3 regions of the Jeotgalicoccus sp. S0W5 genome follow, and region 1 is predicted to be linked to each of the others. Evidence: riboswitches for the same ligand, from Rfam matches in the RefSeq annotation. Region 1 holds a riboswitch; each other region holds the start of a gene.
The links. A riboswitch is a leader RNA that binds a small molecule or an ion and turns the genes downstream of it on or off. The one in region 1 is predicted to bind thiamine pyrophosphate.
Positions count from the first base shown of each region.

Region 2: another riboswitch for thiamine pyrophosphate. It lies ahead of tenA (thiaminase II); the one in region 1 lies ahead of EYB29_RS01675 (thiamine phosphate synthase).
Region 3: another riboswitch for thiamine pyrophosphate. It lies ahead of thiD (bifunctional hydroxymethylpyrimidine kinase/phosphomethylpyrimidine kinase); the one in region 1 lies ahead of EYB29_RS01675 (thiamine phosphate synthase).

Region 1 covers NZ_SIRQ01000002.1:172,413-183,446, reverse strand. The annotation lists gene EYB29_RS01720 (serine/threonine-protein kinase) at 1-1,450, shown strand, start outside; gene EYB29_RS01715 (hypothetical protein) at 1,483-1,971, shown strand; gene EYB29_RS01710 (carboxymuconolactone decarboxylase family protein) at 2,472-2,978, opposite strand; gene EYB29_RS01705 (TetR/AcrR family transcriptional regulator) at 3,174-3,659, shown strand; gene EYB29_RS01700 (sodium:solute symporter family protein) at 3,895-5,316, shown strand; gene EYB29_RS01695 (hypothetical protein) at 5,449-5,598, opposite strand; gene EYB29_RS01685 (NtaA/DmoA family FMN-dependent monooxygenase) at 6,717-8,024, opposite strand; gene EYB29_RS01680 (3-oxoacyl-ACP reductase) at 8,037-8,786, opposite strand; TPP riboswitch at 8,892-8,994, opposite strand; TPP riboswitch at 9,229-9,338, shown strand; gene EYB29_RS01675 (thiamine phosphate synthase) at 9,511-9,999, shown strand; gene thiS (sulfur carrier protein ThiS) at 10,095-10,295, shown strand; gene EYB29_RS01665 (thiazole synthase) at 10,297-11,034, shown strand, end outside.
Region 2 covers NZ_SIRQ01000004.1:104,275-115,308, forward strand. The annotation lists gene EYB29_RS06985 (MOSC domain-containing protein) at 1-293, opposite strand, end outside; gene EYB29_RS06990 (fumarylacetoacetate hydrolase family protein) at 299-1,156, opposite strand; gene EYB29_RS06995 (acyl-CoA thioesterase) at 1,282-1,713, shown strand; gene EYB29_RS07000 (metallophosphoesterase) at 1,892-2,710, opposite strand; gene EYB29_RS07005 (hypothetical protein) at 2,836-3,036, opposite strand; gene tenA (thiaminase II) at 3,204-3,866, opposite strand; TPP riboswitch at 3,947-4,045, opposite strand; gene EYB29_RS07015 (hypothetical protein) at 4,248-4,769, opposite strand; tRNA gene EYB29_RS07020 (tRNA-Thr) at 4,871-4,941, opposite strand; gene EYB29_RS07025 (sugar phosphate isomerase/epimerase family protein) at 5,038-5,832, opposite strand; gene EYB29_RS07030 (ABC transporter ATP-binding protein) at 5,832-6,911, opposite strand; gene EYB29_RS07035 (carbohydrate ABC transporter permease) at 6,923-7,738, opposite strand; gene EYB29_RS07040 (carbohydrate ABC transporter permease) at 7,728-8,603, opposite strand; gene EYB29_RS07045 (ABC transporter substrate-binding protein) at 8,665-9,960, opposite strand; gene EYB29_RS07050 (HAD family hydrolase) at 9,967-10,647, opposite strand; gene EYB29_RS07055 (glycerol-3-phosphate responsive antiterminator) at 10,834-11,034, opposite strand, start outside.
Region 3 covers NZ_SIRQ01000004.1:17,543-28,576, reverse strand. The annotation lists gene murA (UDP-N-acetylglucosamine 1-carboxyvinyltransferase) at 1-1,008, shown strand, start outside; gene EYB29_RS06580 (DNA-directed RNA polymerase subunit beta) at 1,021-1,209, shown strand; gene fabZ (3-hydroxyacyl-ACP dehydratase FabZ) at 1,218-1,655, shown strand; gene EYB29_RS06570 (YwpF family protein) at 1,694-2,119, opposite strand; gene EYB29_RS06565 (single-stranded DNA-binding protein) at 2,312-2,848, shown strand; gene EYB29_RS06560 (transglycosylase family protein) at 3,133-3,939, shown strand; gene EYB29_RS06555 (ABC transporter ATP-binding protein) at 4,021-4,896, shown strand; gene EYB29_RS06550 (ABC transporter permease) at 4,893-6,461, shown strand; TPP riboswitch at 6,499-6,597, shown strand; gene thiD (bifunctional hydroxymethylpyrimidine kinase/phosphomethylpyrimidine kinase) at 6,664-7,458, shown strand; gene thiM (hydroxyethylthiazole kinase) at 7,461-8,231, shown strand; gene thiE (thiamine phosphate synthase) at 8,224-8,838, shown strand; gene yidC (membrane protein insertase YidC) at 8,937-9,800, shown strand; gene cls (cardiolipin synthase) at 9,857-11,034, opposite strand, start outside.

The DNA of each region.
Region 1 (11,034 bases):
TAAAACTGGCAATCAGTTAGTAGAGTTCTTCAATCAATATTTCAATACATCTACTGAATACGGACCTGGCTTCCCTTCACGATGGTATTATGTAGCAAAAAAATTGAAAGAATTAGACGAGGAAGGGATTTTGAATGATTTCTTTAAAGTCATATTGTCAAAAGACTATATTTTGACATTTGATGAAATATCTCATTCAAATATTGAAGAAGAAATAGAGTTAAAAAGAAGGCGCCTAAACTTAATACTTACTCCATATTCTATAGACATCCAATTACATAACAACAAAATTTTCTTGGTATATAGAGATAGGGATTTAAAGCTAATTGATTCAGGTGGTTTTGCAGAAGTCTATGAAATAAGGGGCTTAAATAGAGCAAAAAAAATTTTAAAATATGAAGAAAAGATTGAACAAAGTTCGCGGTCCAGATTTAAAAGAGAATATGATATTTTAGAATCATTACAAGATTTTACTCATGTCGTTAAGGTGAGTAATTACAATCCTACTGAGTGTTCTTATGAAATGGAGTTAGCAGAATCCAATCTAAAGGACTTTATACAAGGCAACGATGTTAATCACCGGAAGAAATTATGGATAATTCGTCATGTAGTGGAAACTATGTCTCATGTTCATAATCGAGATATTATTCATAGAGATATTAGCCCAACTAATATATTACTTATTAATCGAGTTATAAAAATTTGTGATTTTGGTATAGGGAAGGAGCTTGATCAATATTATTCCCATAATACTATGATGACCAAAAATTTTGGACAATTTGATTACTCTCCGCCAGAACAGCTTAGAGGGTTAAAAAATGCTGAGAAACAGTCGGATGTTTATAGTCTTGGTAAACTCATCAATTTCATATTCAATCACGATCCATCAAATTACAATCATGAACTGAAGTTTATATGTAAAAAATCAACGGCGCAAAAACCTAGTAATCGTTATTCGAATGCAGGTGAACTACTTAGTGCAATTAAAAAATTCTATCAAGACAAAAATGATGTTAGTAGAAACGAAAGAATTAAATCAAAGTTAAAGAAGATGACTATAGATAAAGAGGTCTGTGAATTTATCATCAACTTATCTGAGGACAATTTAGAAGATTTCATGGACCAAACAATTTACTCAAATAGAGCGGTTATCAAAGTAATTGAAATGGAGCCTCAATTTGTTGGAGAGATTCTGGAGAAGCTTCATAGTATCGTTTACAGGAATTTCGAAATTCTATTTGACACATATGATAAATACGCTAATATTGCTCATTACACACTCGTACAGAATAATTTTGAAGTTGAGTATGACGAACAAGTATTGGCAGCAGAAATAGTTAACTTTGTTGCTAAAGATGTTAACCGTTTCTCTGTACAAGAAGATTTGGAGAATTTACTGTATATGTCTCATATAGATGAGAATATAAAAGACATACTCAGGCAAAATTAATAGAAGGAATTTAATCGGAACGGAGGGAATACGTGAGTGATAAATTGTCAGATGCTATGAAAAATGTTGCTGATCAATTAACACAATATATTAATTTGGATTATCCATTGGTTGAAGTTACTGAGGTTATTTCAACAACTTCAAATATAGGTAGATTATTTATAACTGGTGCTCAATTTGCATCACAAAAACGGTTTGAACTTTTCTTAAAAGGATTAAATAATGGAGAAGAAATTTCAGAAATACAACTTGTTAAATTGAAAGACTATGTCAGTAATGAGAAAAGGGCACAATTCATATGTGAGCAGTTCGATAAAGTTATCAGATCTAACTCAGTAAAAGCTTCTATGATGATGGGAGTTATCCTACACGATACAGTGAATAAAAACGAAGACCCATCTCTTCAAAAACTTATTACTATTAATGCATTAAGTCAACTCTATGATGAAGATATTAATAATTTAGAATATATTTACGAGCGATTTTTCCAAGGATTTCGAAATAAGATAACTTTATATTAAGAAAGTTATGACCGTCAGATGTGGGTTAAATATTTTCAAAGAAATACTCAACACTCAAGTGGATTAGAATATACATTTGAAAAATCTATGAGCTTACAATTGTTTAAAGAAGAAAATGATACAGCCAAGGTAAGAATACATGAGGCATATGGTTTTTTGAAAAACCAGAATTCGCATTGGAAATCACCTCTCCGGGAAAAGAAATTTTACGATTGGTAAAAATAATCAATGAATACAAGTAGAAAGATGTCTGAAAAAAACCTCATCATAGACTGATACGCTGAAGCTTATCACCGTTGATGCGTGTTAATTATAATTTATGTTTAATGAATATAGACCTAATATCTGATTGATATTAGGTCTTTTTTTATATTTACAATTTATTAGCCATTAATTCTGCTTGTTCGACTACATTATCCACTGTAATTTTTTAAAGTTTAGGTGAGTATTCATTACTTGAACAATCATAATAAATAAAAAGATTTGTATAAGTACTAAGTTTAGTCAGTTGGTATATCTTTGCCTGTATTACCTGAACTAATCGAAATACGATTCCAGGTATTCACTTGATTTATGAGCAAAACAAAATCAATATATTCTTTTTCTGACAAGTACTTTCTTACATCTAGGTACTCTGTATCAGAAATTCTATTTTCTGAAATTATAGTTACTTTTTTTGCAAAGTTTAAAAGTGTTTTTTCTTTCTCACTAAATAATTTATTATCCGTATTTAGTTTCAAAATACAGTCAATACGATTCTGATCAATTTTCTTCTTAGTAGCTTCTTTATAATGCATCTCAATACAATATGAGCAACCATTTAAAAGAGAAATATACAGTTTTACTAATGGTATAAATTTTCTATCTAACTTAATTTTATTTACATATCTTTCCTGTTGGATGACATTCTCCATACCGTCAGGGGCTACCTTAAAGTAATTAATTCTATTCTTTAAGTTCATTAAACTACCGACTTTTATAGTACCTTTGGATAAAATCTTCCCCATTCTCCCACTCCTAACTGCAACACTTGTTGAACTTTTGACTATAGAGTATATTTAAATTAATTGTATTTCAATACTTTGCCTTGAAGTTCAACATAATTTGATTTTTGTTGCTAGGAGATGAATAAAATAAAGTATTCTAACAATCCATCAGTTAAAAACTCTCAGCTATGGCTTTATGAAAGTTTAATTGAACTTATGAAAGATCAATCTTTTGAGAAAATAACAATTTCTGAAATAACAAAAAACGCAGATCTAGATAGAACAACATTCTACAGAAATTATGATTCAAAACTAGATATTCTCAATTACGGAATAAATTTAATAAAAACAAAGTATGTAAATAGATTGAAGTATGCAAATAAGTTAAATATGAAATATTTATCTAGGGAATTCTTTTCAATTTGTTTAGAAGAAATTGAGTTTCTGAAATTAATTAACCTACATAACTTAACCCCATTCTTATTACTTCAATTCAATCAGTTATTACCTGATATACATTTAGAAGTTAAAGAAAAGTTTAATTTTCGAATAGAAGATACTCATATGGTATATGCTTTATATTACAATACAGGAGGATTTTTAAATATTTTAATGAAGTGGATTGAAGATGGTTGTGATGCATCTATTGACGAACTAGTCGCAAGCTTCTTAGAAATTTGTAGATTTAATATATCAGATTGAGTGATATCATAAGTAAAACCATATCAGGGACTGGTACTCCTGAGAAATTGTTATTCATCAGTCTCAATTTGAATGATTTTAGTGAGTTCTTACTTGCTTAAACTTTTCAGTCATTTAATGTTTCCTGTGGCAGTATGGATGATTCAGGTTAAGATATGATATTATTAAAAAGATGCTTTAGCAGCATAATTCATCACACCCATGACAATTCAAAATTAAGGAAGAGAGTGGTTATTTGTTTGATGAAAATGAGAGAATCATCTTATCAGTCATTGTTTTTGTGTACTTCATATTATTGATTTTGCTGGCTCTGTATATCAACCGAAAGACGAAAACATATGAGGATTATAATGTTGCCGGCAGAACTGTTTCATTCTTCCCTTTAATCCTGACTTTCATCGGCACCGGCGTCGGGGGATCGACCTTGCTCGGCTACATGGAGAATGGTTACAGCCTCGGGATGGGCCAGCAGTGGATACATATTACTATGTTTATGTGCGTCATCATTTTTGCATTGTTTGTCCTCAATCGTGTCCGAAGTCTTGGAGAGACTTATAAGATGGTCACAATCGGTGACTATACCGCACTGCGTTATGGTGAGAAGGCGCGCATACCGACAGTCATCAGTATACTATTTTCATATTGTGCGATGACCGGTATGCAGTTTGTCGCCATCGCGACGATATTGAACGTGACTCTCGACCTGGATGTTACGCTTGGAATTATCATCGGCTGGGTACTGCTCACGCTTAAAACTTATTTCGGCGGACTGAAGACCGTCATCTGGCAGGATACTTTCCATGGAATTATTCTTGTGCTCGGTGTTGTCCTGCTGTTTGCATCAGTATTGATAGCTGCAGGAGGCTGGGGTTCGATTGCGGACCGGGCCGCATCTGCCGGTGAAGGCGATATGCTCAGCGTGATGAATATTACACCGGGTGAGATAATGATTTATCTTCTCACGCTTGCAGTCTTCCAATTTGTCAGGCAGGATCTCTGGCAGCGGGTCTGGGCAGCCGACAGTATAAAAATAGCAGGCAGCGGATATATTATTTCCATGATCGTCGCGGTAACGATCGGTGCGGTTGCTGTCGCCATCGGCGTACTCAGCCGCTACGGCCTCGAGCTTGGAAATATTGATCCAGTTCTCGTCTATTACGGAGTCGTAGGTGAAGTATTCCCTTTTCCGCTGGTCGTCTTTATGATTGTCCTGCTGCTCGCAGCCGTCATATCCAGTGCGGACTCTTTCCTTCTGGCAGGGTCGTCTTCGCTCGTCAATGATATCATCAGACCGAACTTTTCACACCACGGTGATAAAATGATGCTGTTATGGAGCAGGTTGTCGGTATTGATTATATCCGTCATTGCGCTTGTGCTGGCACTTACCATTCCTGGAATTGTCAATCTGATGGTGACCGGCACGGCGATGACAGTCTCAGGTTTGTTTGCACCGGTAATCTTAGGCATGTTCTGGAAAAAGGTGACGACGGCTGCTGGTCTTGCTTCCATGTGGAGCGGACTGATTATCGCCGTCCTCTGGCAGATTGCAGGACATCCTTTCGGTCTGCATCCCATCTTCATCGGGCTGCCGGTGTCTGTGATTATACTGCTTGCAGTGACATTCATCACAAATGGTAAAGAAACAGCCAAAGCATAAAAATTAAATGCAATCAAAATAGCAATATCATTAATTGATAGACAAAGGGTTCAGTGTTTGAGATCATCATCTCGAACACTGAACCCTGTTTTTAATGACCTGTGTCTGTTCCTTGCTGTAATTTTTAGATGGTTATTTACTCTCCTTACGTTTACTTCGCCAGTAACCGTAAGAAATCCAAATGGCTGCGAGCGTCGTCATCCAGGCTGTAAACAGGATGATGTCGTTAAAGATAGACTGATGGGCTGCTTTTTTAGCGAAAAACATTCTGGGTCGGTTCATAGTGACCAATCGTTTCACGTGTTCGTCCATATTCATGACGACCAGATGAAATTTTATGCTGTTTTGTGGTTATCTCACAAAGATAATCAATATAATGGTAAAATTTTCGAAGTGGCAGCAGGAAGAGTCGCTGAGAACTTCTTTGGTTCTAACTAAGGCTACTGGGATAAAGATCTTACAGTAGAAAAATTATTTGAAAATGAAGAAGCTATTCTAAATCAAGATGGATATAAGAGTTTAGAAAATACTGTTGATTTATCGAAATGAATGACTGAATATAACACGGGCTGGTAGTATATATACGAAGATACCAAGGTTTGAAAATTACATTTAAAGTCGTTAGACTACATTAATTTAGAAGGATTATTCTGAAAACTCAAAGTGACATTCAATCAAATTGTTAAACGTCCGCATCGAAAAATGATAAGCCGAAGTGTATCATAAGTAATCCAGGAACTAGATTTGATTAGGACAAGAAAACTTGTTATAAACTCACCGCCCTAAATTGTTAGAATGGTGAGTTAAGTATCAAGACACAATGAAATTTCTCAAATTATAAGTCTTTAAATTTTATCTTATCACTTTCTCTATTTTTATTTATCAAATCCTCTATATATAATCCCATAAGTACTACAACTTGAAATAGGATTAAAATAGCACCAAAAGTGAGTGACACTAAATGGTATAGATAGAGCTGTAGAAGCTATCAAAATAAGGCTTGGTAAATCCATTTATTCATCTGTTTGTTTTTAACAAAATAAACTTCTAAATGGCCGAAAGATATACCTATTAATAAATATACTATTATATAATTATTCACTTTCTGAACCCTGATTTCTTTTTTGACATTGGAATGAATAATTAAATTTTCTCTGTCTGCAGAAAAATGATTTATATAAGCGAAAACCTGAGTCTCAGCTGTTAATGTTTTTTTGTGAGTTTTGACTTCATCCTCGCTTACCGGGATATTAATAAGCAATTCAGCCCTTATAACCTTCGTACTTGGGGATCGGGGACATAAGTTCTCAAAAGTTATTATTTTTTCTGGAGATATTTATGTCCCAGCCTCAATATGAAAACACAACGTAAAATTGAGATGTACCTATGAATCATTCAGCTTAATACTTATCGAGTTCCAGCATTTCTCTAAACGTTTCACCGTTATAATCTCTTCTAAAAATGCCGCGTTTTTGCATTTCCGGAATGACTAAGTCGACGAAGTCTTCAAGACTTCCTGGGAGTGTTGGAGGCATCAAGTTAAATCCATCTGCGGCACCTTCATTCATCCATCTTTCTAATTCATCGACAATTTCTTCAGGCGTGCCAATGAGTGTTAAATGTCCACCTCCAGCGTTGAGATAACCGAGTAGTTCTCTGACTGTGGGATTTCTGTCTTCTATAATTTCTAAAACAGTTTGATAACGTCCAACAGGTCCTTTGAATTCTTCGACTGGCGGCAATTTTGGTACTTTTTCGTCGAGTTTCCATGATTTTGTATCTTGCTGAATAAAGAATTCGAGCTGATTAAGTGCAGTATCAATTGGAAGTAGGTTGTCTAATTTTGCTTTCTTTTCTTGCGCTTCTTCTCTTGTTTTACCCACGTAAGTCACTAGTCCCGGAAATACTTTGATATAGTTGTCTGGACGACGGCTTTCTTTTATGGCTTGATTTAATTTTTCACGATAAATATTTGCTTGTCTTAAATTCCAAGAAACTGAATAGACAGCATCAGCATATTTCGCAGCCAGTGCAACACCTTCTTTTGAAGCCCCGGCTTGCATAGCCACTGGTTTACCCTCTTTTCTTAAAGGTAAAGTTAGCGGACCTTTAACTTGGAAGTTTTCACCATTGTGATTGAATGGCTGAATATTCTTATTTTTAGTAATTGTGTTATTTTCTTTATCTGGCTTGTAGCTTTCAATTGACCACGATTCAAATAATTTATTCATGACTTCAGCAAATTCATCCGCTTTCTTATAACGAACGGCTCTCTCAGGCAATTCAGGTATACTGTGGTTTTGTGCTTCGCGGTCGGTCATTGAAGTCACCAGATTCCATCCCATGCGTCCTTTTGTTATGTGTTGCAGTGTGAGTAACTGTCTTGCTGTGGTAAATGGGTTATTAAATGTACTTGAAATAGTTGAAACAAGTCCAACGTTATCTGTGACTTTACTCATAGCAGTTAATGCAATCATTGGGTCAAAATAACTCGCTGGTAATTCAGTTGGACTATCTGCGGGGAAGGCTTGTGAATCTGCGAAAAATACGGCATCAAATTTTCCGCGTTCTGCAATTTTTGCCAGATTTTCATAATATTCAATTGTCGTGAATTCATTGACACTCGAATCGTCTTCTAACCATGCTGCCTGATGGTGACCCACACCATACAATAAAATTCCTATATTTAACTGTTTAGAATTATTCATAATATATACCGCCTAGTTCATAGTAAGTCCGCCGTCTACCGTGATGTTTTGCCCTGTAACCCCATCTGCTGCCTCAGAACAAAGATAAACAACCATATTAGCAACGTCTTGTGGGGTTGTTACTTTTCTCAATGGTGTGGACTGTGCGATTAAATCAAATACTTCTGGTGTTGTGACTGCACTTGCGTCTGTTGTTTTCAGTAAACCGCCAGAAACAACATTTGCTCGGATACCATACTGTCCAAGTTCTGCTGCAACGTTTCTGGTGAACCCAATTAAAGCAGCTTTTGCAGTGGTGTACTCGTGATATGGTACTACAGGATTTTGATATAGATTAGTTCCAATACTAATAATTGCACCGTCTTTACGTTCTAAAAACTGTGGTATTACACTTTGTGATACGTTGAATGCAGCTTTTAGTGTCCCGTCTAACTGTTGCTCGTAATCTTTATAAGTCAAATCTTTGAATGATTTTTGAGCGGTTGGATCAAATTTAAAGTTAACGAGTGCATTGTTTACAACAACATCAATCTGTCCGAAATGTTCAGTTCCTTTTTTAACTAACTGCTCAACTGCTTCACGGTCTGTAATGTCCGCTTGAATCGCAATGGCTTGTGCTCCAATTTCGTTTTTTAACTTCTCTGATTCTTCTTTACTGTTGTTGTAGTTAATTATGACATTAAAACCTTTTTCACTTAGTGCTTTTACGATATAGCTACCAAGTCCTCTTCCACTTCCCGTTACTAAAACTGTCCTTGTCAAATAAATCACTCCTATAATTTTTTAGAATAAAAAAATACGCAGCCTTCATAGGAAAGTTACGTACCGAGAGTAAATTATATGCCCGCAAAGACATAGATATACAACTGTATCGATGTAACACTTTCCTACGCCAGTTTTAACTGGATCAGGTTCAAAGGGTCTGAGGTTACCCTCATCTCAGTTTATAAAAACGCCCCTAGTGCGAATCTATTCTATTTAACATCATTGTATTACTTTACGAAGATACGTCAAGTAAATCACAAATTATGTGAATAGGAACAAACACAATTCAAATTCAATTCTGTAACTGTACTGCTATCTAGTTCTTATATGATTGAGTAAATGTTAAAAGATAGTTATCAGTATAATTAAAATATAATTTTATTTGCAATATTTAACTTTTTAGAGTAACTTGAAGTTATTGATTGGAAAATTAAATAGTTAAGACCACTGGAAGTGTCTTTGAAAAAGGCTGAGATTAAAGTGTAGACTTTGGGATTCCGGGAACCTGATACAGTTCATACTGGCGTAGGAAAGTGGCGAAAGTAATATGTGTTGATGCATACTTGCGCTGTTTTTCTATATAGAAAAACAGCGCTTTTTTATATTAAGGGGTGACATAATGCTTATTGCAATTACACATTTTAAGATATTAATTTCCAAGGACATTGTTCATTTCAATACGATTTCATCCTGTATCGATTATCTTTTACTTCGTACACCCATGTCCGACAACGAGTTATCATCTTTCCTTTGTCAGCTTATTCAATCAGGTTTCCCTAAAGAAAAAATCATCATTCACACTTCGACTAAATTGCTGGAATCTTTTCGTTTAACTGCCATCCACTTTAGAGAAAACGATCCAACTGCATTAACGTATAAAAAAGAACATCCGGATATTTCAGTCAGCATGTCTGCTCATTCATCTGAATCTGTCAAGAAAGCACAGGACAATCATCTCGACTTTGTATTATACGGGCATATATTTGAATCGAGTTCAAAGAAATCTTTGCCGCCGCGTACACATCAAGAAGTACGTGATGCACTTTCTTATGAAATTCCGGTCGTTGCACTTGGCGGTATCAATTTAACAACTATCAATCAATTACCGGCAGGTTTCAGTGGTATCTCGGCAATTTCTGCATTTATGGATGCATCACCCAATCAAATCACCAGATTAAAAGAAGAATGGCAAATATTAAATTTGATGTAAGTAAATGCTCCATTGCTTAGACACTATAACTTGGTTAATATATTTCCCAGCTGTCGCAGTACTTAAAAAACTCTCATTTGAAAGGATGAAACAATATGCAGTGCACCGTCAACGGAGAACTCCATTATTTTGAAAAGGATATTACCATAGCTACCCTGCTGGACCACCTGGATGTAGATGATAATCGTATTGTAGTGGAACACAATGGGGAATTGATAAAAAAAATTGTATTTAAACAACAAGCAGTGAAAAATAATGATCGACTTGAATTATTAGAATTTGTAGGAGGCGGATAATATGTTAGAAATTGGAGATTTAAAATTTAACTCAAGGCTATTTTTAGGTACTGGAAAGTTCTCAGATGAGAAAATACAGGCCGCTGCAATTGAAGCGTCAGGTACAGAAGTGCTGACTTTCGCTGTCAGACGTATGAACTTATTTGATAAAGACCTGCCCAACCCGCTGGCAAATATTGATTTAAGAAAATACACGACATTTCCGAATACAGCAGGGGCGAAAACAGTGGAAGAAACTGTACGCATCGCAGAAATCGCAAGACATGCGGGTGTCTGTGACATGATTAAAGTTGAGGTTATTGGTGATGATAAGACATTACTGCCTGACCCAATTGCGACATACGAAGCGTGTCAAATACTGCTGGACAAAGGTTATACAGTCTGTCCATATATTTCAAACGATGTCGTGCTTGCAAAAAGACTCGAAAGACTTGGTGTTCATGCAATCATGCCGCTCGCTTCTCCTATAGGTACGGGACGCGGTATTAATAATCCATTGAATTTAAGATATATTGTAGAACAATCCAGCATCCCTGTTATTGTGGATGCAGGAATCGGTTCACCCAAAGATGCGTGCTATGCTATGGAGCTGGGTGCAGATGCGGTATTATTAAACACCGCTGTATCGAATGCCAAAGACCCGGTTAAAATGGCAGAAGCGATGAAGCTTTCAATTGATGCAGGGGTACTGGGTTATGATGCAGGACGTATTCCGGTTAGGTATTCTGCACAGGCCTCA
Region 2 (11,034 bases), on a different contig from region 1:
ATATTTTCTCCATTGCCACCAGGTCCAATGTCATCAGTAGCGAGTTCAACACGCCATTTTTCGTAGTGACTAACTGCATAAGCAAACAAAGCTTTTTCAGGACCACCATGGTTTTTCTTATCCTGACATTCGTCTCCTACTAAACCATTTTTCGATAAAAATACCGCTTCTTTAGTCTCTTCTTTGAATGCACCAGTCTGCCATTCTTGATCCATCTTTTCTTCTGCCTTAGGATTACCAATCGTTTTTACTTTACCAACAAAAAGTTTGTGAACTTTACCATACACTGGCATTTCTATCACTCCATTTTAAAACAATTTGTTAATCTACCGAGTGACTCAATTTCTACTGTTACAGTGTCACCGTCTTTTATCCAAGGTTTAATTGCTGTTTTATAACCTGAAGCAACACCTTCTGGAGTTCCTGTTAAAATAATATCGCCTGGCTCTAAAGTCATAAACTGGGAAGTATAACTAACTAAACTTCTACTTTTAAATATCATATCATTCGTATTAGAATCTTGTCGTAACTCACCATTGACATAAGTCTTAATACGTAATTTATGAGGTTCTCCGAGTTCTTCTAAGGTGACAATGTATGGTCCAACGGGACAGAACCCATCATAGGTCTTACCTGTTAGCCATTGGCTCGTTCTAAATTGTGATGTTCTCTCCGATACGTCATTCGCATTTGTATAACCAAAAATATAATCCATAGCGTCTTCTCTACTGACACTTTTAGCTGTCTTCCCGATTATAATCGCTAACTCACCTTCATAATCCATTGCAGTCACACCTTGCGGAATATTTATAGTACTATTATGCGCAGTGAGTGCGTTGTTAAACTTAGAAAATAGTATCGGATGTTTGGGAATATCAATTTGCATTTCCTCAGCGTGGCGTTTGTAATTTACCCCAACACAAATGATTTTTCCTGGATTAGGAACAGCTGGTCCAAGAGTGAGACTGTCATACTCTAGAAAATCCACACCTTCACCTTCAATATAAAAATCAATCAGTGCTTCAGCCTTTCCTTGATGGTTCATAACCTCTTGAATCGAACTAAAATCTTCAGATATGTCGAGTACACCTTTAGAAGTAAGTACACCTGTACGACAATCTCCTGAATCTGGATCTATAAAAGTTAGTAATTTCATATTATTACCCCATTCCTAGTTACCTCATTCTATCATAACCTTTATTTTTCCGGTCTAAAAGTCGAGGAGATTTTTACAGTATTAGAATGATACAATATTAATATGTATTAATAGGAGGATTTTTCATGAGTGTATATGTAGCAGAAACAGAAATTCAAATCTTGTATGCAGATACTGATATGATGGGCGTCATCTATCATGGTTCATATATCAAATGGCTTGAACTCGGACGTCGGAAACTAATTGAAGACATCGGTTATGATTATTTAGCGATGGAGAGAGAAGGATATTTAGCCCCAGTACACAACGTCAATATTACCTATGCCAAACCACTAAAATACAGTGATCGTGCCTTTGTCCGCACCTGGGTAGAAGAAAATACAGGTATGCGGACCATCTACGGTTTTGAAATTGTCAACGGAGATGGTGAAGTTTGTACTCACGGTACTACGACACTACTTGTAGTAAAAAAAGTTGATGGAGAGTTCAAACCAGTCGTCTTCAAGCGAGTTTTTCCAGAGTGGTACGCTAAATACGAAGAAATCAAAAAGAAATAAACAGTGTTACCGGCAAATGAGCGTATTCATCTGCCGGTACTTTTGTTTTACTGGACAAAGATAGCACTCATTGACCGGTATTTTGACTTTACCAGTCGATATAGAATTCTCATATCACTTATATTTTTTCGGACAAGTTATTAAATAAACTTAAAATAAAAAGACTCAGGAGGTCTTTTTAAATTTCTATAATTTCTAAGGCATCACGTATCTCATGAACAATATCTTTTGTCAGCCATTCTCTACGGTATCCAAGGCATGCACAAATATATTTAACGCCACCTTCAATAACTTGGTGTCGAAAGTGGATATGCCCCATAACGCTGTATTTAATATCATAGTCCCCATAAAATGTGTCAAAGTCTGACGTACCAATAAAGGCGTTGTAGTAATCAAATAAGCGGTTTGGCATGGGAACTCTAAATGCTTTATGTGTTGCGACATGGGTCATTAAAATAATTTTCTTATCCTTTATCATTTCCAAATCATGTGCAGCTTTTTCTGCAAATTCTAAAGATATCTCTGGATCGCTTTTTCCCCAATCTACACGTACTAAATCTTGCCATGTTCCACCGTAATAACTGCGTTCTTCTAGACGTGATTTAGAAAAGCGGTCACTTGCGTAAGTATAGTCGTACCAAGCGGCATTCATAACGATTGCCCAGCCGTTACCTAGATCTACAGGTTCGCCTTCTTTATAATACTTCGTGCTTTTGAAGAATTGATGTATCTCCTGTGTCGTCTTATCATCTCCTGATTGATTCCAAAAATCATGGTTGCCTGGCACAAAGTAAATCACAACGCCTGTCATTTGTTCCAGTGCCTGCATGAAACGATAAGACCGCATATGATCATTTGAAATATCGCCCGCTATCAACAACACATCGAGTGATTGACGATTCACCTCATTTGCCAAGGTTAAGGTAAAATCCTTCTGTTGTAGTTTTTCATCATTGTATCGATCAATATGCAAATCAGAAATCACACCAATTTTCATACTTCTTTTCGCTCCTGTAATATGTCGAATTATATATATTATATATGATACCCTTACAAAATTTTAATAATTCGCATCAAGAAAAAAAGCCACCGGTTTTTACCAGCGGCCGATATTCAAATGTTCTATTCACCTTCGTCATCTGATTCAGTATCTTCTGACTCTGTATCTTCTGATTCTGTGCCTTCAGTCTCTGTTTCAGTTCCTTCTGTACCAGATTCTTCTGTTTCTGTACCTTCCTCTGTACCTTCTTCTTCAGAACCGCCTCCGCATGCAGCAAGTGCCAATACGCCTACTAATGATGTAACAGTTAAGAGTTTCTTCATAATAAATTCCCTCTCCTTAAAGTAGTATAGGTTTTCAGACTGAATCGTGATGTTAGTCCTAGCTTACCCCAAAGAAATTATGGAATACACATGTTTTACAGACCCTTAACAATTTAGAAAACTTATGATCTTTTATAACTGCATTTCAGCTAAATCTGCACCTCAAACTAGACATCCCAAGTCTCCCTGTTCTCACACATATCCCAGAACATATACTCGTACTTACTCGTCTTTACAACAATATCTTCCAAGACCTTCAGCTCACGTTCAGGCTTCCCTTCGGCCAAGCGATTCATAAGTTTCATAGCATTATTATTTAAGGCAGTAAACTCCGCATCAGAATACATATCTACCCATTCTTTGTATGGATTCTTATCATGGTTATACTGCTCTTTTAAATGACTGCCAATAAAATTATAAGACCAAGCACAAGTTAATAAACATGCAGCTACAACAGCAGCATCTCCGCGCTGAGCATGATTTAGCATATAAGATGTATAAGCCGTATTCACAGCTGATGCTTCTGTCTCCAACAATTCATCCTCAGATATACCAAAGCGTTTTGAAAAAGATCGGTGTAAATCCATCTCCCCGAACAAAGTCCCATGTAATAACTCTGTAAACAAGTTCATCGTCTCTAGATCTGGTGCCTTCTCTGCACCAATCGCCATTAAACGAGAATACTCCACAAGATAGACGTAATCCTGCTTTAACCAGTGCTGAAACTTCTCATTATCAAGCGAGCCATCCCCTAAACCTTTAACAAAAGGATGTTCCAAATAAGAAGACCAAATCCCTTCCACACGCGTCCATAAACGTTCAGTAAACATTAAAACTCCCCTTCCGACCAGACAAGATAAAAACCCGAACCTGTTGAGAGGTCCGAGTCCATTAGAAAGGTGTCGCCAAAATTTATCGACACAGACTTCCCTAACGCAGGTCCTAACCTACAGGTTCAAAGGGTCGATTGTTCATCTCTCAGCACAAAAGTGCACCCCTAGTCTTTATTATTTAATTTGTAGGTGAGCAAAAAGGCAAAACTTAACACCCAAAAGTTTTTGAGGGAAACTCCATCGAAAGAGATAATCATCACTATGATTGTCCATCAGTCGTTTGATTCGAATTCTTAAATCGTAACAGATAAATAAAACGTAAATTGTAATCCATCAAATTCTCGATTTAAAATAGGTCTCTTTCTACCAATACATGACTTATATGCTTGTTAGTGTGACGTCAATCGTTTCAGTACTGTTAAATTTATCGATTAAGATTGATTTTTTGTTAACGAGTGTTTCAAGTTCTGACAGATATTCTTTGATCTCATCTTCATTGATGATACCCTCTTCAACAATACCTACCCCAGATATAGTCTTAACACGTTCACGACCATAGCCAAAAGTAATATTGTTCTTTATATTGTTGATGATACCACGTTCAATTTTCAATGACTCTAAGGCACTAGATGCGGTTATTTCAGTGCCGTCAAGAACCACTGTAGCTGTAGAATTTTTGTGGTGAATTGCTGTTTTTAAAGTTACTAAATCATTTCTCAATTGCTTTACTTTAGCTAGTGATTCATTAACTTTAGAAAGCTTATCTGCATGATCAATTTTTTCATTGTTAACCGAAATAGGCACTCGGTACTCTGTACTGAATTTCTCATATTCATTAGCGAGTTCGGTTCTAAGATTACTTACAGTAAAAATTGCTTCTTGTAGAGTGACTGTTGTCATCATAACCTCCAAATTTCATTCTTTATTTAACATTATCGATTAGTACAATCTTTTGCAAATAATTAAACAAAAAAACCAACTCTTGTAGAGTTGGTTGAAACAGCCGACAACGAGAATCGAACTCGTATTGCAGCCTTACCATGGCTGTGTTCTACCATTAAACTATGTCGGCATAAGTAATCAATACACTTTACTATAGTATAAATGGCAAATTATTTCTAGTCTATTTATAAGAAAATAAGAGAACACAGCATGTTGTTTAAAAGTCTTACTTAAAAGTTTTATATAAGAAGTCCAAATCTTCTTTTATTGCACTTATATCATTACCAAGATCATAGTTATATTCAAGAACTAAGTCCGCTTCTGGTGTATACATATTATACAATTTAACAAAGTCTTCAAAATCTAATGAACCATCATGAATTCTATTATGATCATCTCTCCCTTCAACATTATTATGCAAGTGATAATGCGTAATTTGCTCCTTTAAAGAAGAAATAATATTTTCAAGACTCCAGTTATTAGCATTAACGTGGCCAATATCGATAAGTAGATTATTTCCCTCTTCTTTACACATACTTATAAATTCTTCTTCATCAAATAGTACATTATTTTTAGCATAGACCCCTGCATTTTCAACGAGGATTTCAACATCAGATTCTTTACAAATGTCATCCAATTCATGAAGATTTTTTTGACTTTCAACTATTGATGAAGCTTTATTCTCATCAGTAATTTTTTTGTTATTATGATGAAAAACAAGATGCTTGATATTTAAGTCTTCACAGATTTCTAAGGTTTGTTCAATCTGGTCTATGGCATATTTATAAGCATCTGTACCTTTCTCTGCACTATGCTCCACCTTAAAATACGGACCATGCATGGACAAGGGTCTGTCTTTGATTAGCGATTTAATTTCGGCTAATTCATCTTTAAATCTTTTATCTTCAAAATTCGGGAACAGTTCAAGTCCAAAATCGAATGTATCATAATCAACTAGTAATTCTTTTAGTGGCTTAAAGCCAGTAGTAATAAATGCGTTTGTACTAAGTAAAATATTCATTATAAATCCTCCATCAAATATTTATAGTTTGTTTCTGTTTCTTTATCAAAGAAGTGAACATGTTCTCGATTAACGATAACCGACACCTCGTCTTGATTAATGATTGTGTTAGACATTACAATAATTTCTGTTGCACCAATTTGAATGGTGTGAGCGACCTCTGCTCCAAAATTTTCTCTAAAAATGACTTTCCCTTTGATGTCCCCATCATCATTTTCACTAATCTTCATATTTTCCGGTCTAATACCGAGATATACTTTCTTACCTTCTAATTCTTTGCCCACTCCATTGATACTACTAATATCTATGGATTGTTCATCGAAACAGAACTGCTTATCTTTAACAAAACCATCAAGAATATTCATTGGTGGTGAACCAATGAACTGAGCTGTAAACAAGTTCCTTGGTTGATGATAGACGTTATAAGGCGTATCTACCATCTGAACTTCACCCTTATTTAAAACGACGATACGATCTCCAAGTGCCATCGCTTCAACTTGGTCATGAGTCACATAGACAAAAGTCTGTTTAAATTCTTCATGAAGCTTTAATAACTCTCTACGAGCCACTACTCTTAGTTTTGCATCTAGATTTGATAAGGGTTCATCTAGTAAAAAGTAATTTGATTGCTTCACTGTTGCTCTAGCCAAAGCCACTCTTTGCCTCTGACCCCCAGAAAGATCTTTAGGCATACGCTTTCTATACTGTTCTAATTCCAGCATTGCTAAAACTTTCTCTAAACGATTTTCTCTATCAGTTTTAGATACTCCATTACGCTTTAATGCATAGAGAATATTTTTCTCCACACTCATATGGGGATATAAGGCATAGTTTTGGAAGACCATAGCAATATTTCTTTCTCCAGATGCTAGATGTGTTACATTTCTATCTCCAAGAAATACTTCACCACTAGTGATTTTTTCAAGGCCTGCAATCATCCTTAATATAGTCGATTTACCACATCCAGAAGGGCCAAGAAATATAGTTCTCTCCCCTTCTTTAATCTCTAGATTCAAATTATCTATTACGGTATTGTCACCATAACTTTTGTTTACGTTTTTTAAAATAATTGATGTCATTAACTTACTCCTCACTTAATTCCGCTAGATGAAAAAGTATTTATGATGTAACGTTGGAAAATTAAATATAAGATCAATGGAATCGCCATTGTTATCACAGATAAAGCCATAGCTACCGTAAAGTTTGTCCCACCCTCTGAACTTACAAATAGCTGTAAAGCGAGTGGCAGTGTATAACTATCTCTAGAACGTAGCATTAGAAGGGGCCAGACATAATCATTCCACGCCAAGATAAAAAACCAAATTGCTGTTGAAGTTAGTGCCGGTCTGACAATTGGTAATACATGATCCTTCATAATATTAAAAGTAGAGATATTATCTACTTGAGCTGCCTCAATTAAAGGTTTAGGAATGTTTCTCATTGCTTGCGTTAACATAAATATTCCTATGGCATCTGCTAATTGTGGGAGAATAACTCCCCATACACTGTCAATTAGGTCAAAATGAGAAACGATTAAATAGTTGGGTATCATAGTGACTGTAAAAGGAATAAAAATGGTACTGATTAGTAAAAAATATGTTGCTTTTTTAAATTTAAAATTAAAATATGTCAATGCGTATGCTGCCAGCAAAGAAGTTACTATTTTGAAAAAAGTGATGATGCTCGCAATGACAAAGGTATTCAATGTAATCTTAAACAATGGAATTGTTTCATATAAACCTTGATAATTCTCGAGAGTAAATGAATTAGGAATTAAATTAATTGTTGACACGAAGGCGTCATTTAAATGTTTAAAAGAGTTTGATACTGCAAATAAAATTGGATATAAGGCAACCACTATAAAAATAATGATTAGAATGTGCCATATAAACTGTCTAATTTTCATAATATACATTCCTTTCTACAAATATGAATTGCATTGCAAGAAGAAACATAAATATGATTAAAGTAATGACAGAGCTTGCTGCTGAGACTCCTGTATTAAATAGATCAAATGCTTCATGATAGGAGTGATATATTAGGTTGCTACTGTGGTAGTTAGGACCACCTTGTGTGACAACTCTAATCGGAGTAAATACATATTGTAGCCCCTGCACAATGGTCATAATTAATATGTAAAAACCTGTTGCTGAACTCATCGGTATGATGATATCTGTAAAAATTCTAAATTTAGATATTTTATCCACCTTAGCTGCTTCAATAATTTCAGTTGGTATCCCGACAATTCCTGAATAGAGCACAATAAAGTTATAGCCAAATACTTTCCAAGCTACGATTAGACTCAGAACGACAATAACCATACCTTCAGTTACTGTCCAATTCGGTATAGATAAACCAAACCAAGCTAAAACGATGGCGACCGGTCCTGATACTGGATTCAAAATCCAAAGAAATAACATGGAGCCAACAACTAGAGAAATTACGGAAGGTGTAAATATCGCAACCTTGTATATACCTTTATTTGATTTAATTAAATGAGCGATAATATATGCCATTATGTAGGTCAGTCCTGTATTAAGAATAATAAAAAGTAAAATATATATGAAGGTTTGGACTATAATTCTTCTAAATGTTGGATCTGTTAATAGTGCCTTATAATTATCTAAGCCTACATATGTTTTATTTGGAGATATTAAGTTCCAATCAAAAAAACTTAAATAAATCGTATAAACTAATGGCCCTACTGTAAAAATAGCTAATAGTAATAATGCAGGTGCCAAAAGTAGTATATTTATATACTTTTTACTCACCAAAAAGCCTCCTTATTTTAAAGCTACAGGAGATTGAATGGTCAATCTCCTGTCTTTAAAATTATTCTAAAAGATTGTTGATTTCTTCTTCTGTATTAGATACTGTTTCCTCAACATCTACATCTCCGCCTAGGATAATATCTCTCATATCTAATAATTTTTGTTCCGCTTCTAAGCCAGAATCTCCTGGGAATGAAGCCCACGGAACCATGGCATCCATCTGCTCAATGGCTGGGATCATTAGCTCATTTTCTTCTAAAAATGTTTTTAATCCTTCCTCACTATCCGATACGCCTTCACGTGGTGGCACATAACCCGTACCTTTAGTCCACTCGGCAATAGATTCCACACTGTATAAATATCTCATGAACTCCCAAGCGGCAGCTTGCTCATCTTCCTCTTGTGCTGTAATTGACAACATCGCTCCACCTGCTGGTACACGCTTTTCTTTTCCTTCCCAAGTCGGTGACTGTATTGCAGCAACATCAAATTGTGAATTTGATTCGACATTATTACGCTGTGCAATTGTCGTATAAAGCATGCCGACATTACCGTCAATAAAACTCTGAATGCCTTGATCCCATCCAATGTGTAGCGCTAGATTATCATTGACAAGGTCTTGATAATATTGGAATACTTCAATACCTTCTTCAGATGCGAAACTCGCTTTCCCATCTTCTATAAAGTTAGCACCATTACTTTCAACCATTGCTTGTTGACCCCATGAATCTGCTGGTTCTTGAATATAGACACCATACTTACCTGTAGTTTCATTAATTGCCTCAGAATATTCTCTGACTTCTTCCCAAGTTGTTGGGCCTTCAACATCTAAGCCAGCTTCTTCTAACAAATCTCTATTGATATATAAAACTGGGCTACTTAATGAATAAGGAATACCGACTTGATTTCCTTCTGTATTTTGACCAAGTTCTAGAATATTAGGTAAGAAATTATCTTCTAAAAATGTACTGTCTTCATCATGATAATTATCAATCACTTCCTGAGGTTCAACATACTCAAAATTCTCAGAGAAGTAATCTAAAAATGCCCACCCAACTTGTACAACTGCTGGCGATTTTCCTGAAGCAACTTCAGCTTGCATATTAGACATTAATCCTGCATACATATCTGGATTGTATCTCGCGATAACTTCTACATTATCGCTCTGTGCATTAAAATCCTCGACGAGTTGGTCGACAGTATTTCCACCTTGTGTTTCTGCATTGACGTGCCAGTATTCAATGACAGTTTTCTCTTCGGTTTCCGCTGATGCCTCATTTGATTCATCACTATTTCCACAAGCTGCAAGTGACAGAACAAATAGTGACATGAGTAACAATAAGTATTTCTTTTTCATAAAAATTTAAACCTCCATATATTTTTCAACTAGATAGTCGTTTAACTGATCAAGGTTATAAACGGTAATATTATGTACTGTTTGCTGATTAAAATGATTAATGTGTATTGAATCGATGCCAGAATCCACAGATGCTTGTATATCATTATGATAGTTATCCCCAATTTTAATAATATTATGCCCTGGAAATTTTTTAGCGATTTCTTCTATATGATTCCTAAGTTCAACGGGCTTCTTTGCATCAAAGATATACATATCAAAGTCGCCATTAAGGTTTAAATAATCTATAAATGGTGTCGCACTCACTTCCGGTGAGTTTGTCATTAATACCTTTGGTAACTTTAGATTCTTAATCGTATTGATTAGCTCGAAGTTGATTGAAATCTCCTGATTATTAATCATTTTTTCTCTTGTTTTAAGAAATGCTTGATGATTATCTTCTTCGGAAATATTATATTTATCTGCAATATAAAAGAGGATTTGCCATACATCACCAAGCGCTTTTTCTTTGTATAAAAATTCTTTTTGATCCGGCATAGAGAATTGCTCAGCAATCTGCTTATAATCCTCCAACATCTCCGCTCTTTTACTTTCCACAACTGTTAAATTATTAATATATGTGTCGATAAAATCTTCCGAGTAATATAATGTGCCATCCATGTCAAATACTAATACGTCGCTAGTCACAGAGTTTCTCCTTTAATATATATTTACTTTTAAAGTGTGGCGCCTATCATTCCCTCCTTAAAATAAGAGAGACCAATACTGACATTTCAACTGAATGTCAATATTGGTCTCTCTATCGCACCATTTGCTATTCACTTTTCAATAATTATAATAACTAGTGAATATTAATTTTTGTTGATTATTTTGTTAATAATTGTTAGAAATATATTTCCACATATTAATATTAGAAGTGGAGACAGCTTCTGCACCATGTTCAAGCGCTCTTTCAAAAACGTAATCGTAATTGACTAAGCCACCTGTAATGATTGGTATATCTGTATGCTTTTTTATTTCAGGAATTAAATCTGAAACTAGAGCGGGCATGATTTCTAAATAGTCAGGTTGATT
Region 3 (11,034 bases), on a different contig from region 1:
ATGCTCGTAATGGGACCATTACTGAGCCGTTATGGCTATTGTAATATCGCGATGCCAGGTGGTTGCGCAATTGGTTCAAGACCGATTGAACAACATATTAAAGGTCTAGAAAAGATGGGTGCGTCTTTCCAACAGACTGCTGGTTACATCGAAGGTAAAATTGATGGTCGTCTACAAGGAACAAAAATTCACATGGACTTCCCAAGTGTTGGGGCGACTCAGAACTTAATGATGGCTGCGAGTTTAGCAGAAGGCGTTACTCATTTAGAGAATGCTGCAATGGAGCCTGAAATTGTAGATTTAGCAAATTACATTAATGTAATGGGTGGTCATGTCACTGGTGCAGGAACTGGACACATTAAAATTGTAGGTGTTGAATCCTTGAAAGGGACTGAGCATTCAGTTATTCCTGACCGTATAGAAGCTGGTACTTTTATGATTGCTGGTGCCATTACTAGAAGTGAAATTACCTTAAAGAATGTAGTCATTGAACACTTATCTGCAGTCGTTTCAAAACTAGAGGAAATCGGCATTACATTCGTTGAAGAAGGCAATGATGTTCGCCTTATTCCAGCTGACACATATAAAAATGTAGATATTAAAACGATGCCACATCCTGGTTTCCCAACAGACATGCAAAGTCAGATGATGGCTTTATTAACGACGATTGAAGGTACGAGTATCGTCACAGAAACAATATTTGAGAATCGTTTCATGCACGTTAGAGAATTCTCCGCAATGAATGCTGACATTACGTTAGAAGATAACCACGCAGTGATTCGTGGTGGTGGTCAGTTATTTGGCGCTCAAGTAAAAGCGACTGATTTACGTGCGGGTGCTGCTTTAGTACTTGCAGGACTTGCTGCAAAAGACTATACTGTCGTATCGGAACTTCAACATTTAGATCGTGGTTACGTCCGTTTCCATGAAAAACTTAAAGCACTAGGTGCGGATATCGAACGTACAGATGATAGTACTTCTATAGAGCATTTGGTGACATCAAAGTAGAGGGGTAATACTATGGCAGAACAAGAACAAAAAATCGTTCACCGTAGATTCCCATTGTTAGTTAGAATTTTACTGTTTCTATATGTTGCTATTGTGCTTATCTTTTTAGGCCTAATGATTGGCTATGGCATATTAGATAATCCGTTTGGTGTATTTAGAATAGAAACATGGGAACATATCATTAACTTGACTAGGGGTTGACGACAGCAATGCTGACATATAATCAAATTAAAGCGATTTTACCTCACAGACCACCATTTTTACTTATTGATAGAGTAACGGAAGTTGATCCTGGTGTAAGCTGTAGAGGAATTAAACAAGTATCAGGTAATGAAGCATTCTTTGAAGGTCATTTTCCTGAATATGCAGTAATGCCTGGTGTGTTAATTGTTGAGGCATTAGCACAGGTTGGTGGCGTTGCACTGTTACAACAAGAGGAATATAAAGGGAAACTGGCTTTTTTTGCTGGTATAGATAAGTGCCGTTTTAAAAAACAAGTCACACCAGGTGACACACTTGACCTATACGTAGAAATTACGAAGATTCGTGGTCCAATTGGTAAAGGAACTGCTGTTGCCAAAGTAGACGGTGAAATTGCTTGCCAATGTGAGATTACATTTGCGATATCAGATGTTAAAAGTGAATAGAAAAATGCGTATGACTTAATGTTGTCATACGCTTTTTTTTATTCCTCTTCTTTCTCAAAATCTTCTTTTGATTCCATACGAACATTGAATTCGTTAATGAGAGACTCACCTTCATACCCTTTTTCAACAAGGTAGGCAAGTAGGTTCTCAGCATAGTTTGGACCATGAGTGACTATCGCCCCTTTAAAAATAACTGAGGTTTTATCTTCCTTATCATGAATATCCATTAAAGTAGCTGAAAATTTTGCTGGTGTGTTGGTCGGTCTAGTAATTGTCACCATCATATCAAGTTGTTGATCTTTTAATTTGGTGAGCACTGATGATAGATGACTGGAGGTCACAATCTCAATAATCCATGGTTCCTCGCCTTCTTCTAAGTTAATGATGACACCATCTAGTACTTCTGGAACGATAAAATTCTGTTCTTGAATAATTTTTAGATCAATCACCTTAAATGATTTCATTTTGATTACCCCTTCATAAAATACAAATTATCTTTTTTCGTATGCTAAAATTTACTATTTTTGAATTCTTGCTATATTTTAAGTGGTCTTTTGTCATTATTGTATATTATTCTAAGCGGAAATGAAATTATTGCTTTTTGCAGAATATTTCATCCTCACTTACATTGGTAACAGGAAGGGTGGTGAAATAAGATGATGAACAAAGTATTGCTTGTCGGTGAACTTATTAGCAACAACGTCATTGCGAAAAATGCCCAAGGTAGTGTCAATGCATTTATTATTGCTACAGTTCGTGTGCCGAAAGATAGTCGTCGTGAAAAAGAAGTACATTTTCTTTACTGTAAAGCCTTTGGAAAGAGTGTACCAAAAGTATTAGAAATGACAAATATAGGTGACATATTATGTGTCAGTGGACAGTTAGCAACCACTACAACTACAAGTGATGATGGTACTAGAGAGTACCGCATGGAAATTTGGGTAGAGAGTGTTAAACAAGTGCCTGAAAAGATTCAAAATCGTACAGATATTTCTAATCCATCTCGGTTGATTGAACAAGCAGTCAATCACTACAACATCCAAGACGCACTCGGTGAACAGTACGTACATACTATAACTGAGTCAAAACAAGCAGCAAATACTGATAGAGAAAAGCAAATTGAAGTGATTCAAAGCATAGTTGAAGAAGCAGAAATTAAAACAGAAGAAAGTAAAGACAAAGTAATCGCTTAATTTTACCCCACTTATGATGCACCAATTCATCTCACTCACAAAGCATATCTAATGAGCTGCTGCGGCTCATAGATATGCTTATTTTTATGATATAAAATATTCAGATTAATGAAATCTAATTGTATTAAACTGAACTTTTTGTAATATGATTGTAAAGAAACGATTAAATTTTTAAATTGCTGTAACCTATGTAATGACTTTTTTCCCTATAATAAATATCGTTAATGAAAAAGAGCGGCGAGTATTGGTAAAAATGAATTAAACATTATGGAGGAAATATTCTTATGAAAAAGGTTTTAGCATTTGGAGCAGTTGCAGCAGTTTCAACTACTATTGCATATTCGGCAGAAGCGGCGTCACACACAGTAGAATCAGGTGACTCATTATGGGTACTAGCAGAAGAGAACAATGTAACAGTTGAATCACTTAAAAAAGATAACAACTTAACTTCAGATATTATCGTTCCTGGTCAAGTATTAGAAATTGATGGAGATAAAAAAACTGAAGCTAAAGAAGAAACATCTGACAAAGACAATAAAGAAGTAAAAGATACATATGTAATTGAAGCAGGTGACACACTTTTTGATATCGCTGTAGAATTCGATGTCTCTGTAGCTGAACTTAAAGAATGGAACAACCTATCATCAGATATTATTTTTGTAGGTAAAGAATTAGTTGTTGCCGCTGATGCAGCACCAGATGCAGCAACTCCAGTTGCTGAACCAGCAACTGAGGTGGAAAAAGTTGAAGAAACAACAACTAATGCGCCAGCTGAAGAGGTTCAAGAAGAAGAAGTTCAACAACAAGCACAACAACAACAGCAGCCACAACAACAAGCACAAAGTACAAATACAAATAGCGGCTTAAACTGGGGTGCTTTAGCAGCTTGTGAATCTGGCGGAAACGCGAGTGTCGTAAGTGCTAATGGTCTATATCACGGCCTATACCAGTTTGATGCTCAAACTTGGCAGTCAGTAGGTGGTTCAGGTGTTGCTTCACAAGCATCTGCTGCTGAACAAACACAAAGAGCACAAATGCTATATGATCAAAGAGGATCATCACCTTGGCCTGTATGTGGTTCAAGACTATAAGATAAAATCAACATCGGCACTCCTATAGTGTCGATGTTTTTTTGTGGTAAAATTAAGCCAATAGATTAAGGAGGGTTCAGTATGCTTGAACTGGTGAATTTATCTAAACATTTTGGCAAGGTTAAAGCAGTCAAAGACGTATCGTTCACTCTATATCCTGGAGAAGTTTTTGGTTTTATCGGACCGAATGGAGCGGGGAAATCGACGACAATTCGTATGATTATTGGTGCTTTGGAACCAACGAAAGGTGATATTCTTTTCAATGATAAAAATATTAAGGAAAATAAAAACTATATTGAAAAGATTGCATACGTTCCTGGGGATGTCAATCTGTGGGGAAACTTAACAGGTGGTGAGGTCATCGACTTCATGATGGCTGCTAAAGGCTATCATAACGATGACAGAAAAGCGGCATTAATTGAACGTTTTAGATTAGATATACATAAAAAATGTAAGACGTATTCCAAGGGAAATAAACAAAAAGTTGCATTAATTAGTGCTTTTCTCAGTGATGCAGATGTATTTATCTTTGATGAACCAACTACTGGTCTTGACCCATTAATGGAGCGAGTGTTTCATGAAGAAATCATCAACTTAAAAAATAATAACAAGACCGTCTTATTATCGAGCCATATTCTTTCTGAGGTTGAAAAGCTTGCGGATCGTATTGCTATAATCAGAGACGGTAAAATCATAGAAGCTGGTACTATGAATGATCTTAGGCACATTACTCGAGTAGAATATATCATCGAAACTGATGATAATATTGATGCGTTAAAACATCAAAAATTTATTCATGATTTTTCATCTGACAGTGATGGTTACCATATGTTCATCGATAATAATGATATTCCTCAGTTTTTAAGATATTTGAAGATCTATAATCTCAAATCATTAAAAACAACACCACCAAAACTTGAGGATATCTTCATCAGATATTACGAGGATGCAAAATGACATATTTTAGATTGATCGGACGTAATGTGCGTTTTCAGGTCTTCTTATGGCTTCTGATTTTATGTGGTATCTCACTGTCGATACCCAGTGTATTTAACACACTATATGGGACTGAAGAAGAACGCTTAGGTATGAAAATGACCGTTGATAACCCTGCAATGGTGGCCTTAATTGGACCGATTCCAGAGGGGGATTACACATCACCGGTAATGTTTGCGCACCAAATGTTGTTAATTATGGCAATCTTCCATGGTCTGTTTAATATTTTAATCGCAAACGGAATTGGGAGAAAAGCAGAGGAAGAAGGTTTAACGGAATATATTCTAACGACAGGTACGAAGAAATCGACGATCATCAGTTCACAAATCATGTTAGGTATCATAATCAATATACTTGTCTGTTTTATCCTAGTTGTCGGATTACAACTTATCAATGTTGAAGGATTAAGCTTACCTGGAAACTTATATTACGCACTAGGTCTGAGCTTATTTGGACTCTCATTCTTTGTACTGACGCTTTCTTTCGGACAATTATTCCAAAGTGCAGATCTAACATTTGGTCTGACACTCACCGTTCTCCTTGCTTTATACCTGTACAGAGCAATGACGGATGTGGTGGATACAAGATTTTCTGTAATCTCTCCTTATCACTGGTTGTCTCGTATAGAAGCCTATGGTATAGAATCATCTGGACTATGGCTCATGCCATTCTCAATCGTCATTCTATTAGTGGCCTTAAGTTACGTATTGTTTTACAAGCGTGATTTAGGAAGCGGTTATTTTAATATCGATAAAAAACCGAAGGAAAGAAAAATCTCAAGCTACTTTAGATTAGCCTTCATCAATAGTAAGGTCTTGATGATGTCATGGATAGTGGGTCTCTTTATAGTTGGTTTATCTTACGGTTCTATTTTTGGAGATCTTGATCAAGTCATCGGTCAAAATGATATGCTTAAAGCCGCATTTGAAGGTCAAGATGGCACCATGTTTTTTATAAATTTACTATTTATAATCTCTGCACTAATTGCGACGGTACCTGCCTTAATGGTGAATGGTAGATTTTTAATAGAAGAAAAATCAGGACGTTTAGAGATGATGAACGCGGCGACGTTAAATAATAGAATTTCACTTACAACGGCATATTTAATACACTGGTTTTACGCGAACTTAGTGGGTATACTGAGTTATTTACTGACCTTAGTTGGAATGTATTTAGCTAGTATTAATGTGACAGGACTAGAGCTCACAGAAGTCGATTACATTAAAGGACTTATTAATTACAGTGCTGCAATGGTATTTATTATAGGAGTCTCTTCATTACTCATTGGTATATATGCTAGACTTCATATATTTGTCTGGATATATCTGGCATATATATTCTTGGTTAATTATTTAGGAAGTTTGATTGACTTAAATGAAAACTTCTTAAAACTGAGTCCATTTTATTACTTGAGCGATGTTCCTATAGAAGGTTTAGATGAGTTAGCAGTTGTAATTGTTACAAGTCTAGGTATTGTGATGATGCTTATCGGTTTAATATGTATAAGGAAACGGAATCTTCTTTGACACTAAAGTACAATGTGATACAATACATTTAAATAACATTTACCACTAGGGGCGCCAATTGGCTGAGATAGTGAAAACTTGTCCCTTTTTACCTGATCCAGGTTATGCTGGCGGAGGGAAGTGCGAATAAAATGAATACAGCATTCGTTTTGATAAGCCCACTTCTTTTCAGGAAGTGGGCTTATTTTTTAGGAGGAATCTAATAATGACTTTACCAACTGCGTTAACAATAGCTGGAACTGATCCAACAGGTGGGGCAGGTGTCCCTGCTGATATCAAGGCATTCTCATCAAGAGATGTATACGGCATGGCTGTTATCACCTCACTTGTTGCACAAAATACATTAGGCGTTCAGGATGTCTATAACGTACCGATAGATTTTATCGAAAAGGAACTTAAGAGTGTTTTTGATGATCAAGTGCCAAAAGCAATGAAAACGGGCATGATTGCTGAAGCGGATATGATGACCTTAATTGCAAAATACATAAGAGAATATGATATTCCTTATGTCATGGATCCTGTGATGATTGCAACAAGTGGGGACCGTTTGATGACCGCAGCATCGATGGATACGCTCATCAATACACTCATTCCGCTCGCTGATATTGTGACACCAAATCTACATGAGGCAGAGGCAATTACAGGACAGAAGATAGAAAACACATCAGATATAGAACATGCTTTAAAATTCATCGTTGATGAAATGGGGGCCAAAAGTGTCATTATTAAAGGTGGTCACTTAGACGGCGATGCGACAGACTATATGTATGATGGGGAGCGTATTACGACACTATCCAGTGAAAGAATCGACACAGATCAAACACATGGTACAGGATGTACATTTTCAGCGGTACTTACTGCAGAGCTCGCTAAGGGTAATACTAAGGAAGATGCGTTTAAAACAGCGAAGGCGTATATAACAGATGCTATTAAACATGCACCTGGTATCGGGCAAGGTAGTGGGCCGGTAAATCATTTTTCATATAAAGGAGAATAACAATGATTGAACTCTTAAGACGCATTAATCCACTCGTTCTATGTATTACCAATGATGTAGTAAAACCATTCACTGCAAATAGCCTACTTGCACTCGGTGCATCACCAATTATGAGTGGCGAGAAGAAGGAGATGGCTGACATAATTAAGCATAGTGGCGCTGTACTCATCAACATAGGAACTTGTAGTGAAGATAAAATCGAACTCTATGAAACAGCGGCAAGAGAAGCGAATCAGAGTCAAGTACCTCTGATTATAGATCCTGTTGGATATGGTGCTTCCACTTTTAGAAGAAACGTCATCAACCATATATTAGAAAACCATAAGGTCGATTTAATTAAGGGAAATACAGGAGAAATTATGGCCTTAGCAGGTTTAGATGTTGAGTCTAAAGGCGTGGACTCTATTGCAGAAGGTAAAGCAGAAGAAATCGTTAAAGTTGCCTATGATAAATTAAAGGTGCCAATTTTGGTAACCGGTGAGACCGATGCATATACCAATGGTGAAACGATTATTTCTATGAACAATGGTCATGAATTCCAAGAGAAAATTACAGGATCAGGCTGTGTTTTAGGTGCAATTTGTGCATCATTTTTAGCAGTCGACCGAACCCAAGATGCTATTGTTAAAGCAGTGAGCTTATATAACATTGCTGCAGAACAAGCTGCTTTAAGTACGTCAGGACCAGGCATGTTTCAAGTTCAATTGATTGATGAAATGTATAAATTCTCTGAAGCGGACTACCAAAAATCTAAGGTGACTGTGCATGAATAGATCGGTATTAAGGTTATATCTCATCGCTTCATCTTCGAGCTTTAAAAACCCTTTAAAAGATTTAGAAACTGCCTTTAAGGCAGGAGTGACGTGTTTTCAGTTGAGAGAAAAGGGAGAAAATATTAAAAGTGGCGAAGATTTAATTAAATTTGCGATGGAAGTAAAAGACCTGTGTCAAAAATATAAGGTCACTTTTATAATTAATGATGATGTAGAGCTTCAGAGAATTGTAGACGCTGACGGTGTGCATGTCGGGCAAGCTGATATCAATCCTAAAGATTTACCAGCATTCTTAAATAATAAAATCATCGGCTTATCTGTCGGTAATTTAGAAGAACTAAAACAGAGCGATTTGAGTCGTGTTGATTACTTGGGATGTGGGCCTGTTTACCCGACCAGTTCTAAAGATGATGCTGGTCAAGCCATCGGTTTATCTGGGTTAAAGGAAATTTCAAAAAAGACAACCTTGCCGATAGTGGCTATCGGTGGCATTACTGTAGATAATTTTAAGTCTTGTTTGTTGAATGGTGCAGATGGGATTTCTGTGATCTCTGCAATTACTCAGTCAGCTAATATTGACCAAACAGTGACACAATTTCTCTCCTAACCTTGTGAAAAATTAACCATTTACATTGAAATTGGTTTTTATACACTTCAATATATGGTACAATCTTTTTTATGCGAGATATTATTTGAGGTGAAGAAATGATTAAAAAATGGCTATTTCCTGCTTCTATGATTTTAGTCTTATTCCTTGCAGGATGTGATTATTCTCAAGAAGAGAATAGAGACGGCTTCTTCTATAACACATTAGTTAGCCCAATGGATACATTATTACATTGGCTAGGAGATAACTTAGATTACAATTATGGTTTAGCAATCATTATTATTACATTGATTGTTCGTCTAGCAATCTTCCCGTTCATGATGCGTACATACAAGAATCAGATGATGATGAGAGAAAAAATGAAGATCGTCAAACCTGAGATGGAAGAAATTCAACAACGAGTTAAGGTCGCTACGACTCAAGAGGAGAAGATGGCGGCACAGCAAGAAATGATGGCATTGTACAAAAAACATGATATCAACCCCTTAAATATGGGTTGTCTACCGATATTAATTCAAATGCCAATCGTTATGGCCTTATACTTTGCACTTAGATTCCCTTCAGAAGGTGGGATTGAAGCACACCCAGAGTTCCTATGGATGGACTTAACGCAAACAGACTACTTCATGGTTGCAATTGCAGGTATTGTATATGCAGTTCAAGCATGGATTTCAATGAGATTTGTACCAGAAGAACAACGTCAACAAATGAGACTATTTATGTTTATTTCACCGTTGATGATTATCTGGATTTCAGCAATTTCTCCTTCAGCCTTACCATTATATTGGGCAGTTGGTGGTCTATTCCTAATCTTCCAAACTTGGGCAGGTAATACTTTCTATCGTAAGAAAGTACATGAAGAAATGGCACCAATTATTGAAGCACATGAGAAAGAAAAAGCTGAAAAGGAAAAACGCTTGAAAAACTCAAGAGTTAAACCTAAGAAAAAACGTAAAAAATAATTGTTAAAATAAGAAAGCCGATGTATGAATTATAATTCATACATCGGCTTTTAGTGTTATAGGATTGGTGATATGAGATTGGCTAAGCCTTCTTTTAACTTAATCCATAAACCTCTATCATCATACTTTTCTTCAGTTAATATTTCACAATACTGAATATCATTTTCGAATATGAGACGATGCTTTTTAGCTTCTTCCTTATCATACATAAATGCATTGACTTCAAAGTTTAAGATAAAGCTTCTGTTGTCAACATTAGTCGTACCCACAGATACAACTTCATCATCAATAATAAATACTTTTTGATGTAAGAATCCTGGTTGATACATGTAGATATTTGCCCCCATACGCATCAAAGCACCAACATTTGAATAAGTTGCCCAGTAAACAAAGGGATGGTCTGGGAAGCTTGGAATCATGATGTATACTTTGATCCCTGCTAGAATGGCAATTCTTAAAGCTTCCATTATTGACTGATCTGGAATGAAATATGGAGATTGAATATATATCGTATCTTTCGCGTTATAAATCATTTTTAAGTAACCATATTTAATTTGTTGATAGTTCTCATCTGGCCCACTTGAAGCAATTTGCATCGTCGTGTCACCAACAGATGGTAGCTCAGGAAAGAATCGCTCAGTATTGTGCATATTATAACGTGTATCATGAGAGTTCCAGTCTAACATGAAACGAATCTGTAAAGATTTCACGGCATTACCTTCGATACGTAAGTGTGTGTCACGCCAAGCACCCATTTTAGGACTCAGCCCGATGTACTCATCACCGACGTTTGACCCGCCGATATAACCGATACGTCCATCGATAACCACAATTTTCCTATGGTTTCTGTTGTTGATACGTGGGTTGATGAGTGGTAGTTTGCTAGGGAAGAAAGCCTCAACTAAACCGCCTTGCTCTCTTATATCAGAGAAATTTCTTAAAGATAAAGACCGTGAGCCTATATCATCGTATAGTATTCTCACAGAGACGCCTTCTTTTTGTTTCTTTAAAAGTGCTTTATACAAACGGTTCCCAATACCATCGAGTTTGAAGATGTAATATTGGAAATGAATGTGATCTTCTGCATCATCTATATCTCTGATCATTTGGTCAAATTTGTCATTCATGTTGGTATAGGTTGTCACATCATTGTTACTTGTGACAAAGGACTGGTTGTTATAAAGGAGCATATGTATTTGTTTTTTATGCTTCTCTGCGGTGCTATTAGAAAAGG